4 regions of the Bradyrhizobium sp. GW821-FHT12B03 genome follow, and region 1 is predicted to be linked to each of the others. Evidence: predicted binding sites of a transcription regulator. Region 1 holds the regulator's gene; each other region holds the start of a gene.
What was found. Region 1 encodes PhoB, which activates phosphate uptake and scavenging genes when phosphate is short. Its sites were predicted from a motif close to TGTCATNNANCTGTCAT; they were not measured.
Positions count from the first base shown of each region.

Region 2: AC1RUR_RS33390 (DUF2794 domain-containing protein) is a predicted target of PhoB. The motif match lies at 2,855-2,871, and genes of this name have one in related genera.
Region 3: AC1RUR_RS13620 (YdcH family protein) is a predicted target of PhoB. The motif match lies at 1,079-1,095, and genes of this name have one in related genera.
Region 4: ugpB (sn-glycerol-3-phosphate ABC transporter substrate-binding protein UgpB) is a predicted target of PhoB. The motif match lies at 2,146-2,162, and genes of this name have one in related genera.

Region 1 is NZ_JBXAQU010000004.1:222,895-226,552, reverse strand. It holds gene phoU (phosphate signaling complex protein PhoU) at 1-567, shown strand, start outside; gene phoB (phosphate regulon transcriptional regulator PhoB) at 590-1,297, shown strand; gene AC1RUR_RS10645 (GcrA family cell cycle regulator) at 1,517-2,026, opposite strand; gene AC1RUR_RS10640 (aspartate aminotransferase family protein) at 2,481-3,658, shown strand, end outside.
Region 2 is NZ_JBXAQU010000024.1:59,869-63,526, reverse strand. It holds gene AC1RUR_RS33405 (ABC transporter permease) at 1-406, shown strand, start outside; gene AC1RUR_RS33400 (Bax inhibitor-1/YccA family protein) at 687-1,478, shown strand; gene AC1RUR_RS33395 (GNAT family N-acetyltransferase) at 1,702-2,232, shown strand; gene AC1RUR_RS33390 (DUF2794 domain-containing protein) at 2,418-2,789, opposite strand; gene AC1RUR_RS33385 (DUF1223 domain-containing protein) at 3,417-3,658, opposite strand, start outside.
Region 3 is NZ_JBXAQU010000006.1:48,464-52,121, reverse strand. It holds gene AC1RUR_RS13635 (hypothetical protein) at 15-266, opposite strand; gene AC1RUR_RS13630 (hypothetical protein) at 289-501, opposite strand; gene AC1RUR_RS13625 (YdcH family protein) at 645-851, opposite strand; gene AC1RUR_RS13620 (YdcH family protein) at 1,181-1,363, shown strand; gene AC1RUR_RS13615 (NAD(P)/FAD-dependent oxidoreductase) at 1,476-2,579, opposite strand; gene AC1RUR_RS13610 (sensor domain-containing protein) at 2,782-3,658, shown strand, end outside.
Region 4 is NZ_JBXAQU010000009.1:46,690-50,347, forward strand. It holds gene ugpA (sn-glycerol-3-phosphate ABC transporter permease UgpA) at 1-730, opposite strand, end outside; gene ugpB (sn-glycerol-3-phosphate ABC transporter substrate-binding protein UgpB) at 776-2,092, opposite strand; gene AC1RUR_RS18750 (CaiB/BaiF CoA transferase family protein) at 2,461-3,658, opposite strand, start outside.

The sequences.
Region 1 (3,658 bases):
GTCGCCACCGACACCGAGCTCGACGCGCTGCAGAAGCGCATCGAGGAGCGCGCCGTGCTCACCATCGCCCGCCGCCAGCCGATGGCGGTCGATCTGCGCGAGATCGTCGGCGCCATGCGCGTTGCGACCGATCTCGAGCGCATCGGCGACCTCGCCAAGAACATGGGCAAGCGCGTCGCGGCGCTGGAGACGGACTTCCATCCGCTCAAGCTGTTCCGCGGCCTGGAGCACATGACCGACCTCGTGCAGCAGCAGGTCAAGTCGGTGCTGGACGCCTATGCCGCGCACGATCTGCCGGCGGCGATGGCGGTGTGGAAGGGCGACGAGGAAGTCGACGCCATCTGCACCTCGCTGTTCCGCGAGCTCCTCACCTACATGATGGAGGATCCGCGCAACATCTCGTTCTGCATCCATCTGATGTTCTGCGCCAAGAACATCGAGCGGATCGGCGACCACGCCACCAACATCGCCGAGACCGTGTTCTACATGATCGAGGGCCAGGCGATCACCGACAAGCGGCCGAAGGGCGACATGACGACCTTCGCCACGACGGTCCCGAATACCTGAAGACGCAAGGAGCGACGACACCATGGGCGCACGCATTATGGTGGTTGAGGACGAGGAAGCTCTCACCGAGCTTCTCCGCTACAACCTCGAAGGCGACGGCTATGACGTCGAGACGGTGATGCGCGGCGACGACGCCGACACCCGCCTCAAGGAGCACATCCCCGATCTGATCGTGCTGGACTGGATGCTGCCGGGCCTGTCGGGCATCGAGCTGTGCCGGCGGCTGCGCACCCGGCCCGAGACCAAGCAGCTCCCGATCATCATGCTCACCGCGCGCGGCGAGGAGAGCGAGCGGGTGCGGGGTCTTGCGACCGGTGCCGACGATTACATCGTCAAGCCGTTCTCGGTGCCCGAGCTGCTGGCGCGCGTGAAGGGCCTCTTGCGGCGCGCAAGCCCGGAGCGGCTCGCCACGGTGCTCGCCTATGGCGACATCGAGCTCGACCGCGACAAGCGTCGCGTCGCGCGCTCCGGCCGGCCGATCGATCTCGGCCCGACCGAATATCGCCTGCTGGAGTTCTTCCTGGAGCATCCCGGCCGCGTGTTCTCGCGCGAGCAGCTGCTCGACAGCGTCTGGGGCCGCGACATCTATATCGACGAGCGCACCGTCGACGTTCACATCGGCCGTCTGCGCAAGCTGCTCAATCTCGGCCGCGAGCAGGACCCGATCCGCACGGTGCGCGGCGCGGGTTACGCGCTGGACGACCGTTTCGCGAAGGCGGAGCAGACGTAAGGTTTGCGAGTTGATTTAGCGGGCCGCAACCGCACTCTCCATGTCGTCCCGGCGAAGGCCGGGACCCATACCCACCGAACGTGGTTTGGCGAAGACGCGGAGTTGGCCTTTTGCTCAGCCATTGAACTCGGTGTTTATGGGTCCCGGCCTTCGCCGGGACGACATCGAGTTTGCAGGGCCGCCATTGCGGGACGGCCGTCACTTGATCTCAGCTCAAACTCACCGCGAGGGCTTCGCCGGCGCCCGCCGGCGGTCCGCCGCCGGTTGATACGCCACGCGCGAGTGCTGGGCGCAGTAGGGCAGGCCTGAGAGCGCCTTGCCGCCGCAGAAGAAGAAGTCCGGGCTCGAGGGATCGCCGACCGGCCAGTGGCAGGTCGCCTCGTTCAATTCCAGCAGCGACAGCCGCTGGCTCATCGGCACCACGTTGTCGTAGGTGACCGGTTCGGCCTCCACCTCGACCTCGAAGGCCTGCGCCAGCGCGGTGTTGCCGCGTGCGATCGGGCGGCTCACCCGCATCATGTGCTGTGCGGGACGCGCCTTGCGCGGCCGGGGAGCCGCCGATGAGGGGCTCTTGGCGCGGCCGGACAGGCCGAGCCTGTGCACCTTTCCGATCACGGCGTTGCGGGTCACATTGCCGAGCTCTGCTGCGATCTGGCTGGCCGATAATCCGGCCTCCCAGAGCTTTTTCAACTGCTCGACGCGATCGTCGGACCAGGTCAAAACCGTCATTGCACCCTTTCCCTCGCCGTGCGGCTGCCATCCTGGCGCCTCGCGGCGAATGCCTAAGCCTCGAAAAACCCGTGCCGTCAGAATCCCTTAAGGCTCGCCGGGCGCGCCGATAACGCCCGAACGTCTACGCCGGTACATGAGGACTTAGAGGATCAGAACCGCTGCACGAGATGTCGTATCTGACAAGCCAAACGCTACAATATGGCGTGACTCACGCGCAAGAGTCCGCCGACTCGCTTCCACATGTTCCGTGGCCAAAACCCCGCAAATTCGGCACCGCAAGACTACGGATTCAGCGTTTCGCGAGGCTTTCGGGCGGCATTGACACCCGTTCTACCCGGCATAAGATAGTGACGCGTGCCGCCCTTAAAAGGCGGCACGTTTCGTTTTCCGGGCCGGTCAGGGTGCGTTGCGCAATGCACGCTCATGCCGTCCGCAACATCAAGTGACCGTCATGACGAACAGCGCAGCGCCGCATTTGCTCCCCGTTTTCGCCAGGGCCGACCTCGGTTTCGAGCGCGGCGAGGGGTGCTGGCTGATTGCAACCAATGGCGATCGTTATCTCGATTTCACCTCGGGCGTGGCGGTGAACGCGCTCGGCCATGCCCATCCCGTGCTGGTCAAGGCCCTGCAGGAGCAGGCGACCAAGCTCTGGCACATGTCGAACCTGTTCCAGAGTCCGGACGGCGAAAAGCTCGCCGTGCGCCTGTGCAACGAGAGCTTTGCGGACTTCGTGTTCTTCTGCAATTCCGGCGCCGAAGCGCTGGAGGGTGTGATCAAGCTGGTCCGCCATCATCACTTCTCGAAGGGGCATCCGGAACGCTACCGCATCATCACCTTCGAAGGCGCCTTCCACGGTCGTACGCTGGCGACGCTGGCCGCGACGGGATCTGCAAAATATCTCGAAGGTTTCGGCCCGCCGATGGACGGTTTCGACCAGGTCCCGCATGGCGACCTCGAGGCCGTGAAGAAGGCGATCGGCCCGCAGACCGCGGGCATCCTGATCGAGCCGATCCAGGGTGAGGGCGGCGTGCGTTCGGCAACGCCCGCCTTCCTCAGGGCGTTGCGCCAGCTCTGCGACGAGAAGGGCCTGCTGCTCGCGTTCGACGAGGTGCAGACCGGCATGGGCCGCACTGGCGATCTGTTCGCGCATCGCCGCACCGGCGTCACACCTGACGTGATGTCGCTGGCCAAGGCGCTCGGCGGCGGCTTCCCGATCGGCGCGATACTGGCGACCGCGGATGCGGCTTCCGGCATGGGCCCCGGCTCGCACGGCTCGACCTTCGGCGGCAATCCGCTCGCGATCTCCGCGGCCAATGCTGTGCTCGACGTCATGCTCAAGCCCGGCTTCTTCGATCACGTCCAGAAGATGTCGCTGCTCCTCAAGCAGAAGCTCGCCTCCGTGATCGACCGTCACCCCGACGTTGTCAGCGAGGTGCGCGGCGAGGGCCTCCTGATCGGCATCAAGGCCGTCGTACCATCAGGCGATCTCGTCGCGGCACTGCGCGACCAGAAACTGCTCACGGTCGGCGCCGGCGACAACGTCGTGCGTTTCCTGCCACCTTTGATCGTCACCGAAGCCGAGATCGAGGACAGCGTCGGGCGGTTAGAGCGTGCCTGCGCCGCGATTTC
Region 2 (3,658 bases), on a different contig from region 1:
CGGCTCGGTCGTAACCAATCTGGCGCTCGCAATCCGCGGCGCCAGCGCCGTGACGCTGATCTCGGCGATCCTGGTGCTCGGCGGGGCGCTCGCCGCCGGCCATCGCCACCGGGTCTACGATGCGGTGATCCTGAAGACGCTGGGCGCGACACGGCTGCGGCTGCTCGGCGCCTATGCGCTCGAATACCTCCTGATCGGGCTTGCCACCGCCGTGTTCGGCGTGATCGCCGGCAGCATCGCCGCCTGGATGATCGTGACGCGGCTGATGACGCTCAGCTTCGTCTGGCAGGCCGGCAGCGCGGCCGGCGTGGTGGTGGCCGCCCTGGTCGTCACGGTCGGGCTCGGGCTCGCCGGCACGCTCCTGGCGTTGAACAAAAAGCCCGCCACGGTGTTGCGGAATTTGTGACAAAAGGTAGCGGGCCGCCGCGCGGGTGCGAAATCGCGCGATTCCTGCGGTTAACCACGTCGCTCGTCAGGTTCGCGTCAGGATTGCCGCCAAGGGCGACATTCAGCCGCGCGTGGAAGGTTGCAGCGAATGTGTTAGTTTCCCACATATCGAATGGGTTCGGAGCCCCGATTGTTAGCCAAAATTTAGTCGGTTGGCAGCGGTATCCGAGATAGAGTTTGACGAACCGGCGGCATGGCGACCCTCGTGCCGGACCGGACCAACCAACGGGAATTCGACCATGTCGGACCTAGACCGTAACTACGCTTCTCCTTTCGGCAGGGCCGCCGGGCGTGTTGACGCCGCGACGGTCGATGCCGGCCTGCGCGCCTATATGCTGCGCGTCTACAATTACATGAGCATCGGCCTCGCCATCACCGGCCTGGCCGCGCTCGGCGTCTACATGGCTGCCGTGACCGACGTTCCGACGGCGGACGCCGTCCGCGTCGGCAAGCTGTTCCTGACGCCGTTCGGCTACGCGATGTTCGTCAGCCCCCTGAAGTGGCTGTTCATGCTCGCGCCGCTCGCCATGGTGTTCGTGATCTCGGCAGGCATCAACCGTCTGGCCCCCTCGACCGCCCAGATCCTGTTCTGGGTATTCGCGGCGCTGATGGGCATCTCGCTGTCCTCGATCTTCCTGGTGTTCACCCACACCTCGATCGTGCGGGTGTTCTTCATCACCGCGGCCACCTTCGGCGCGCTGAGCCTCTACGGCTACACCACCAAGCGTGACATGACCGGCATGGGCTCGTTCCTGATGATGGGCCTGTTCGGCATCGTCATCGCGAGTGTCGTCAACATGTTCCTGGCCAACGGAGTGATGGGTTTCATCATCTCCGTGGTCGGCGTGCTGGTGTTCGCGGGCCTCACCGCCTGGGATACGCAGCGGCTGAAGAACGACTACATCTACGGCTACGCGTCGGCCGGCGGTGACATCGCAGAGCGTGCGGCCATCACCGGCGCGCTGTCGCTGTACCTGAACTTCATCAACCTGTTCACGCTGCTGTTGCAGCTTCTCGGCCAGCGCGATTAAGCGCCACGACGAGAGAACGGATACGAACCCCGGCCGCAAGGCCGGGGTTTTTGTTTGGGCGGGCGGCCGCCGCGGATTCCATAGCGAGGCGCCCTTGCGACCAAGCAATCCGGAGCCCCTCCGCGGATGCATTTCTGGATTGCATCGCTGCGCTCGCAATGGACGACGTGGAGAGGCTGCCGGCCTCTTCCAGCCGCCGCGGGAAGGCTTTAATCTTCGCGCCATGTCCACACCCGAAATCAGGCCCACGACCGAGGCCGACCTCCCCGCCATCACCGCGATCTACCAGCAGGCCGTCCGCGAAGGCACGGCGACGTTCGAGCTGGAACCGCCTGACCTCGCCGAGATGACGCGGCGCTACCGCACGCTGGTCGACGGCGGTTATCCCTATTTCGTCGCCATCATCGACGGTCGCGTCGCCGGCTATGCCTATGCCGGCGCCTACCGGCCGCGGCCGGCCTATCGTTTCACGGTCGAGAACTCGATCTATCTCGATCCCTCTTTCCACCGCCGCGGCGTCGGCTCAAAGCTGCTGGAACGGCTGATCACGGAATGCGAGGCGCGCGGCTTCCGCCAGATGATCGCGGTGATCGGCGATTCCGCCAATGCCGGCTCGATCGGCGTGCACGCCAAGGGTGGCTTCAGGATGATCGGCACGCATCCCAATGTCGGGCTGAAATTCGGCCGCTGGCTGGACACGGTGATGATGCAGCGTGACCTCGGCGAGGGCGCGAAGACGGTGCCGGAGAAGTAGGTCTCGTCAGGTGGCAAAGCGACTCGTCCGCCGTAGCTCGTAGAGCGAAGGCGGAAGCGTGCCCACGACTTGTCGCGATCGGGAAAAGACGTGGGCACGGCGCTATGCGCCTTTGCCCACCCCACGGCACCGCTCGTGCGGATTAACCACCGCCAATTGCCAGTTTCACGGCGTCGTCCGTGCCGCTACACCACCGCCAGCTTGCGATCGATCGCCAGCAGCACGCGCTCCAGCTCATGGCCGCGGCGCAGGATCAGGCCGGTCGCCGAGATCACGCTGTACATGCCCTGCTTGCGCGCGAGCCGCGGATCCTTCTCGATGCGATAGATCGGCACTTCCGAGGCGCGGCGATAGACCGAGAACACCGCACGGTCCTTCAGGAAGTCGATGGCATAGTCGCGCCATTCGCCGTCGGCGACCATGCGGCCGTAGAGATTGAGAATTCGGCGCAGCTCGAGCCGGTTGAAGGTCACCTGGTTCGGCTGCGCATTCGCAGCGGCGGGACGCGCCGCCGCGCGCTGCTCGCTCGGATCGGCATCCTCCGACGTCAGACTCATGGGAAGCGCCTCCTCATCGCACAGCATGATCGCGTCCGCGAAGACCGTCCCCGGAACCGCGGATCATGACAGTTGCATGATTGCGCCAACCGTTCCCCGCCGCAAGGGGCTCCTCGAGGGCGCTCTTTAAGAACTCTCGGTGCAACCCATCGAATCGCGCGCGAATCGGAGCACACGCAACGGTGGAACTCTGTCGCGGCGAACCGTCACGGGATCGTTAGCAGGAATCATAGTCTCGCCGCTTTTCCGCCCAGCGCCTGCCGCCCTGCACTGCGAAAAGACTTGTGTGCGTTGACCCGGTCCTTTCGGTTCCGGATTCCTCAGCCCCCAGCCCCCCGGGGTCGAACAGGATCGGGTCTGTACGCGCGACAAGGAGGGCCAACGCAAGTTGGTCCTTTTTTGTTTGTGTCGGGATGTTTCCGGCTCGACGAACTTCTCTCCACCACTGCGCACACTCTCTCCCCTCATCCTGAGGGGCCGCGCTCTTTGCGCGGCGTCTCGAAGGATCGAGGCCCGAGCGGCATCAGCGGGGCCTCTCATGGTTCGAGACGCGCGCAAGGGGCGCGCTCCTCACCATGAGGAGACAGAGCCAGACCCGCGCATCAGGAAGAATGCGAAGCGTGCGCTTCAGTGCAGCGACGTGTACGCCGCGCCCAGCATCGGGCCGGGCTTCTCGCGGCTGCCGTCCTGGACATAGACCACGGCGCCGTCGACGCCGTCGCGCGTGAGGTTCTCGATCGGCACCGTCCAGCTTTCCGGACGTCCGGTCCAGTCGCCGACCTTGAGCAGATTGCGCACGACGTTGTGATAGGTGACCTGCTGTCCGCGATTCTCGCCGCGGCTGATCGCGATCGGCACCGACCTCGCGA
Region 3 (3,658 bases), on a different contig from region 1:
TCGGCAACTGACCTTCAGAGCGTGGCGAGATCTTCCGGCACGTTGCCGAATTTGCGCAGCAGCGTGGCGTCGCCGAATTCGCCGGTCATGGGATCGCCGCTGCGGCAAAATGCGACCGCGCCGATATGGCCGGCACCGCGTGCCAGAATCTCGGCGCGCCGCAGCGCTGCCGTTGAGGACTGACATTCCTCGGCCGCGCCCGCGACCGGCGATCCGTCCTCATCGATCAGGAAGGGCATTGCAACGTAGTAGGTGACGTCCGACATGGCGTTGCTCCGGTCATCAACATTAGGCGGCGCTGCTCCGCGCCTTGCTGCGAGAGGTCTCCGGAATGCAGCCGGCGGAGATCGCCGCCTGCAATTCCTCCAGCTCTGCCTCCAGATATTCGTTGGCCATGATCAGCGCCTTGATGGTGCTGCGCAGATTGCCGTCGCACATCGCGATCGCCTGATCGCAGGCCTGTTCATAATGGCTGTTGTCGAGAAGGGCGGTTGCCGACATCTGCGGTGTCCTTGCGGGTTGTCCTTGGGCGGTTCCTGGGGCGTTGAACGTCCAAATGTTCCTATTTTGTTCTTTTGGAGTCAAGTGGATTCAGATGCGGCGGGCCGCCGCGAAAAGGCCGCTCACGGATCAGGCGATACGGATCAGGCGATGATGTCGGGCGTGATCTGGTCTTCGATGAACGCGATCCTGTCGCGTAACAACAGCTTGCGCTTCTTCAGCCGCTGTAGCCGCAATAGGTCGGGGGCAGGCGATTGATGCAGGGCATCGATCGCCGCGTCGAGATCTCGGTGTTCCTGCTGCAACCGGGCGAGCTCGGCTTCGAGTTCGCGCTCGTCTTCATGGGTCATGTCTGCGGTGGCCGAAAAACCGATAGGCGTGAGATTAAGGCTGTGGATGCCCTGTGGAAATTATCGTCCTTGCGCGCCGTGACCGCAAGCGATCTCGGGCCGTCGCTCACCGATCTCTCGCAAGATATTTCGATGGTTCGTTGCGGCGCTGCGCAAGCGCATTGATATCATGGATTTTTCCAACGTGGTTCCCTTACTCACGCTTCGTTACATATGAATTTTCAAAAATGACGCTACGACGACGGATACCCATCGACAGAACGAATCGGTGATGTACACTTCCTCGTCCGGATCGAATCCAAGGTTCACCCCTACCGAGGAGGTTTCGAATGACAATTCAGGCACATCTGGTTGAATTGGAACGGAAGCACAAAACTCTCGAAAACGAATTGCACGAAGCTCTCGTGCACCTTTCAACAGACGACCTGCAAATTGTTGAGTTGAAGCGCCGGAAGTTGATGGTCAAGGACCAGATCGAGCGTCTGAAGCACACCGGCGACACGCTTCACTAGTAACCCCCGTATCAGCGTAGAGTTTGATCGCACCCTTTCAGGCAGGGGTGAGTGCCGTTGCGCTCATCCCTGCTGGAAGGTGCTTGACCGTGCAAAGATCTTTGCGCGGCGTTTAAATGTCTGCGAGCTCGGCGACGTGATCTGCGATCGCGAGCGAGGACGTCAGTCCCGGCGATTCGATGCCGAACAGGTTGATCAGGCCTGCGATGCCGTGATCGCGCGGGCCCTGCATCAGGAAGTCCTGCGTGGCCACCGCCGGCGGCACGATCTTCGGGCGGATGCCCGAATAGCTCGGCATCAATGCGCCGTCGGGCAGCGTCGGCCAGTACTTTCGGATCGCCGGATAGAAGCGCTCGGCGCGTGACGGATCGACCTCGTAGTTGATCGTCTCGATCCACTCGACGTCAGGGCCGAAGCGCGCCTGCCCCGCCATATCCAGCGTCAAATGCACGCCGAGGCCGCCGGGCTCGGGCACCGGATAGATCAGGCGCGAGAACGGTGCCCTGGCGTTGCAGCTGAAGTAGTTTCCCTTGGCGAGATAGGCCGGCGGAATCCGGTCCAGCGGCATGCCGTCGATGGTGCGCGCCACCGTCGTCGCCGCGAGGCCCGCAGCGTTGACGAGGAGGCTGCATTGCAGCGTCATCGGCGCCTCGCCGCCGGCCTCGACCTCGATCACGCCGGCGACCACCTTGGCGCGGATCAGCGGGGTGTGGAACGCGAAGGCTGCGCCGGCTTCCTCGGCCTCACCGCGGAGCGAGAGCATGTAGGCGTGGCTGTCGATGATGCCGGTCGAGGGCGAGAGCAGCGCGGCGTCGCAGGCGAGCGCCGGCTCCAGCGCGCGTGCGGCCTCGCCTGTGAGCAGCTGCATGTCGAGCACGCCGTTGGCTTCGGCGTGCGCCTTGATCGATTGCAGCTTCTCGGTTTCCTTCGCATTGGTCGCGACGATCAGCTTGCCGCAATTCCTGTGCGGGATGCCGCGCTCGCCGCAGTAGCGGTAGAGCGCATGCTTGCCGTCGACGCACATGCGCGCCATCCAGCTCCCGGCGCGGTAGTAGATCCCGGCATGGATCACCTCGCTGTTGCGCGAGGAGGTGATGGTGCCGATGGCCTCGGCTTCCTCGAGCACGATGACCTCGCGCCCGGCCTGGGCGAGCTTTCGAGCCACCGCGAGCCCGACCACGCCGGCTCCGATGACGATGCAGTCGACCCTATCCATGGTTGTGCAGGAGGTCCGCTGGAAGCGTCGGTGGCATCAAGCCTGAGAACGAGGGCGAGGGGGCATTTTCCGTTAAGGAAGCATTTATCATGTCAGGGCAATTGCCGTATTTCACGTCACATTTTTCTGTTGCGCGTACAGGCGTTTACCCGATCCAAACCCGTGAAGCCAGACAATCCGACGTTGAAATCGCGGGTGGCTGATGGCTGAGAAGAACTGGCACGCGGACAGCATGATGCCGATTGCTGTACAGGCCGTCGTGTGCCTGGCCGGCACGGTCGTGCCTGCGCGTGCCTTTGCGCTGTCGGACGGCTTCGAGGCGCCGAGCTCGCTCGGCAAGCTCGATCCCAACCTGATCTGGGAAGCCCTGATCGGGGGCATCGTCGTCTGCGCGTTCCTGGTGGCCATCGCGTTGTGGATCCATTCCGCTCTGCGGCGGACCAGGCGGTTGCAACTGCGGCGCAACGCCTTCGTCTCCTCCGCCATGAACAATCTCAATCAGGGCGTGGTGATGACCGATGCGCAGCGGCGCATCATCTTCTGCAACGACCGCTATCTCGAGATCTACGGCCTGTCGCGGTCGGATCTGTGGGCCGACATGGACGGCTACGAACTTCTCGAGCTGCGACGCAAGCGCGGGGTCCTCGGCGGCGCCTCCGACGAAGAGTTCTACGACAAGGCGGCGAGCACCAACGGCTTGATCACCGAACTTCCGGACGGCCGGTCCATCCTGGTGAAATATTTCGTGCTGCCGAACGGCGGCTCGGTGGCGACACATCTGGACGTCAGCGAGCAGCGCAGGTTGTCGCGACAGCTCGCCTCCACCAAGCAGTTCCTGGAAACGGTGCTGGACAACGTCCCGGCCTGCGTGGCCGCCAAGAACATCGAGGACGGCTGCTACATCTTCGCCAACAGCGCCTATGAGCGCTTCTGGGGTTTCTCGCGGGACCAGGTCGTCGGCAAGAACGCGTGCGAGCTGTTTGCGCCCGTCTCGGCGGCCAGCATCGAGGCGACCGACCGGGCGGCGCTCAATTCGCCGGACGGCCAGTTCCGCAACGAGTTCGAGGTCGACCGCAGCG
Region 4 (3,658 bases), on a different contig from region 1:
ACTTGCCGGGACCGCCGCGGGTCATGGTGTCGATGATGCCGAACGTGTCGAAGAAGGCGTAGACGATGTTGACGACCAGCAGGAAGAAGATGGTCGGCGACAGCAGCGGGAAGGTCACGGTCCAGAACCGCCGCATCGGGCGTGCGCCGTCGATCGCGGCGGCCTCGAACACGCTCTTCGGGATGGCTTGCAGGCCGGCGAGGAAGAACAGGAAATTGTAGGAGATCTGCTTCCAGGCGGCGGCGAGGATGATCAGTGCCGCGGCCTGGTCGCCGTCGAGCAGCGGATTCCAGTCGATGCCCATGCCTCGCAGATACCGCGACAGCACGCCGAGCGAGGGATGCAGCATGAAGATCCAGAGCACGCCGACGACGGGCGGTGCGACCGCATAGGGCCAGATCAGCAGCGTGCGGTAGAGCATCGAGCCGCGCAGCGGCTTGTCGGCCATCACGGCCAGCAGCAGCGCAAAGGACAACGACGACACCGCGATCGCGAACGAGAAGAAGAAGGTCCGGACGATCGCTTCGAAATAGGCGCGGTCCCTGAACAGCTCGACGTAATTGTCGAACCAGACGAAGCTCGTCGACAGTCCGAAGGCGTCCTGGAGCAGGAAGGACTGGATCACCGCCTGCAAGGCCGGCCAGTAGAAGAAAATCAGGACGATCGCGAGCTGCGGCGCAACCAGCGCGTAAGGCAATAGCTTCGATTGGAAAATGGCTTGCTTTTGCATGATGGACGGCACCGGCAGGCCGCGTGGCCTGCCGGTGCCTTCGCCTTATTTTACAGCGGTCTTTTCGAACTGGCGCAGCATCGTGTTGCCGCGTTCGACGGCGGCGTCCAGCGCCTGCTTGGCGGTCTTCTTGCCGGCGAGCGCCTGCTCGATCTCTTCCGACCAGACGTCACGCAGCTGCACCATGTTGCCGAGGCGCAGACCGCGCGAATTGTCGGTCGGCTCCTTGTTGGTCAGCTCGATCAGCGGCGTCTCGAGATAGGGCTGGTCCTTGTAGAAGCCTTCCTCCTTCGCCTTGGCATAGGCCGCCTTGGTGATCGGCAGATAGCCCGAGGCCTTGTGGATGTAGACCTGGCGATCGGTGTCGGAGAGGAAGGTCAGGAACTTGGCCACGCCCTTGTATTCCTCGGCCGACTTGCCGCCCATGACCCAGAGTGAAGCGCCGCCGATAATCGAGTTCTGCGGTGCGCCCTTGACGTCGGGATAATACGGCATCGGCACGGCGGTGAAGGCGAACTTGGCCTGCGCCTTGACGTTGCCGAAGAACGCCGACGAGGTCAGGTAGATCGGGCATTCGCCCGAGGTGAAGCGGCCTTCGCCGGTGTTGGTGCGGCCGGCATAGTCGTAGACCTTGGTCTTCTGCAGCTCGACCAGGGTTTCGAGGTGCTTGACCTGAAGCGGTCCGTTGAACTCCAGCACGGTGTCGAAGCCGTCGAGGCCGTTGGCCTTGCTGGCAAGCGGCAAATTGTGCCAGGCGGAGAGCTGCTCGAGGTTGACCCAGGTGATCCAGGAGCCGGAGAAGCCGCAGGTGTCGTGACCTGAAGCCTTCAACTTCTTGGCGGCCTCGAATGTTTCAGGCCACGTCTTGGGGATCTCGACGTTGGCCTTCTTCAGCTCGTCGAGGTTGACCCACATCACGGTGGACGACGAGTTGAACGGGAACGACAGCATCTCGCCCTTCGAGGTCGAGTAGTAGCCGGTGATCGCGGGCAGGTAGATCTTGGGATCGAACTTCTCGCCGGCCTCGGCCATCAGCTTGTAGACCGGCTTCACCGCGCCGGTCGCGGCCATCATGGTCGCGGTGCCGACTTCGAACACCTGCATGATGTGCGGGGCGTTGCCGGCGCGGAACGCGGCGATGCCCGCGTTCATCGTATCGGGGTAGTTGCCCTTGTAGGTCGGGATGACCTTGTAGTCGGTCTGCGACGCGTTGAAGTCGGTGGCGAGCTTGACGATGACGTCGTTGTTGGCGCCGGTCATCGCGTGCCACCACTGGATTTCGGTCACGGCCAGCGCCGGCGAGGCCGACATGCCAACCGTGAGTGCAAATGCGGCAGCCGCCCCATAGTGTCGAAGAGCCATCAAGAAATCCTCCCTTGCCCGTCAATAAGAAGCGCTTGCGCTAGCAGCGCCATATGACGTTCACATGACTGTGTAAGCGGGAGAAACGAAAGCAGCAAGCGCGGCCAAATGGGAAGCCGTCAAATAGGCGAATGCGACACGGGCAGCCCGGTCCGTTCGCGCTGCACATGCGTGGTCGCGCCGCAGTGCGGCATCGTTCAGATCTCTCTAAACCTCTCCCGCTTGCGGGAGAGGTCGGCGCGCAGCGCCGGGTGAGGGCTTTCTGCACTTGGGGATTGTCCCGTTGCGGAGGCACCCTCTCCCCGACCCTCTCCCGCAAGCGGGAGAGGGAGCTCACCTGCCCCTGACGCTCGATCTTCGTCTTTATCTCAGCGCTTGCGCTCGGGGCCGCAGACCGTGCCGTTCTCGATCATCGCGTCGATCTCGGCCTTGGAATACCCGAACTCGCCCAGCACCTCCTGCGAGTGCTGGCTGAATTTCGGCGGCAGGCGGCGCAGGCTCGGCTTGCTGCGATCGAGCCGGATCGGCGAGGCCACGCCCTTGTACCAATCCTTCTCGATGACATCGCCGCGGGCGATGGTGTGCGGGTTGGTCAACGCCTGGTCGATCTTCTGCACGGGCCCTGCGGGAAGGCCGGCCGCGAGCAGGCGATTGCACAGCGGCTCGGCCTCGTGCTGGCTGAACACGGCGGCAAGCTCGGCGCGCAACGCCTCGCGGTTGGCGATGCGGTCCTTGTTGCGGGCAAAGCGCGGATCGGTGCCGAGCTCGGGCTTGCCGATTTCCTTGGCGAGCTTGCGGAAGGTGCCGTCATTGCCGACGCCGATGAAGATGTCGTCGGTCTTGGTCGGGAAGATCGCGTAAGGCACGAGGTTCGGGTGCTCGTTGCCGGTCAGGCCAGGCGGCTTGCCATGCATGAAATAGTTCGCGGTGTGCGGATGCATGATGGCAAGGCCGGTCTCGTACAGCGTTGTCTCCAGGAACTGGCCCTTGCCCGAGCGCTGCCGCTCCGACAGCGCCATCAGGATGCCGATCGCCGCATACAGGCCGGTGCCGATGTCGACCAGCGGCACGCCGATCCGCATCGGCCCGCTCTCGGGCGAGCCGGTCGCGGCGATCATGCCGGTCATGGCCTGGATGATGGCGTCATAGCCGGGATTGCCGCCGCGCGGGCCGTCGGCACCGAAGCCGCAGATCCGGCAATGCACGAGGCGCGGGAATTTCTTGCTGAGGATTTCGTTGCCGATGCCCCATTTCTCCAGCGTGCCCGGCTTGAAATTCTCGATCAGGACGTCGGCCGTCTCCAGCATCTTCAGCAGCACGATTCTGCCGCCCTCGGAGGCGAGGTCGAGGCCGATCGAGCGCTTGTTGCGGTTGATACCGATGAAATAGGCCGCATCCTCGTCGTGGAAGGGAGGGCCCCAGTCGCGCACCTCGTCGCCGGCGGGCGGCTCGACCTTGATCACGTCGGCGCCGTGGTCGGCGAGGATCTGGGTGCAGTAGGGACCGCCGAGCACGCGCGTGAGATCGATGACGCGCAGTCCGCTCATTGCGCCCAATGCTGCTTCA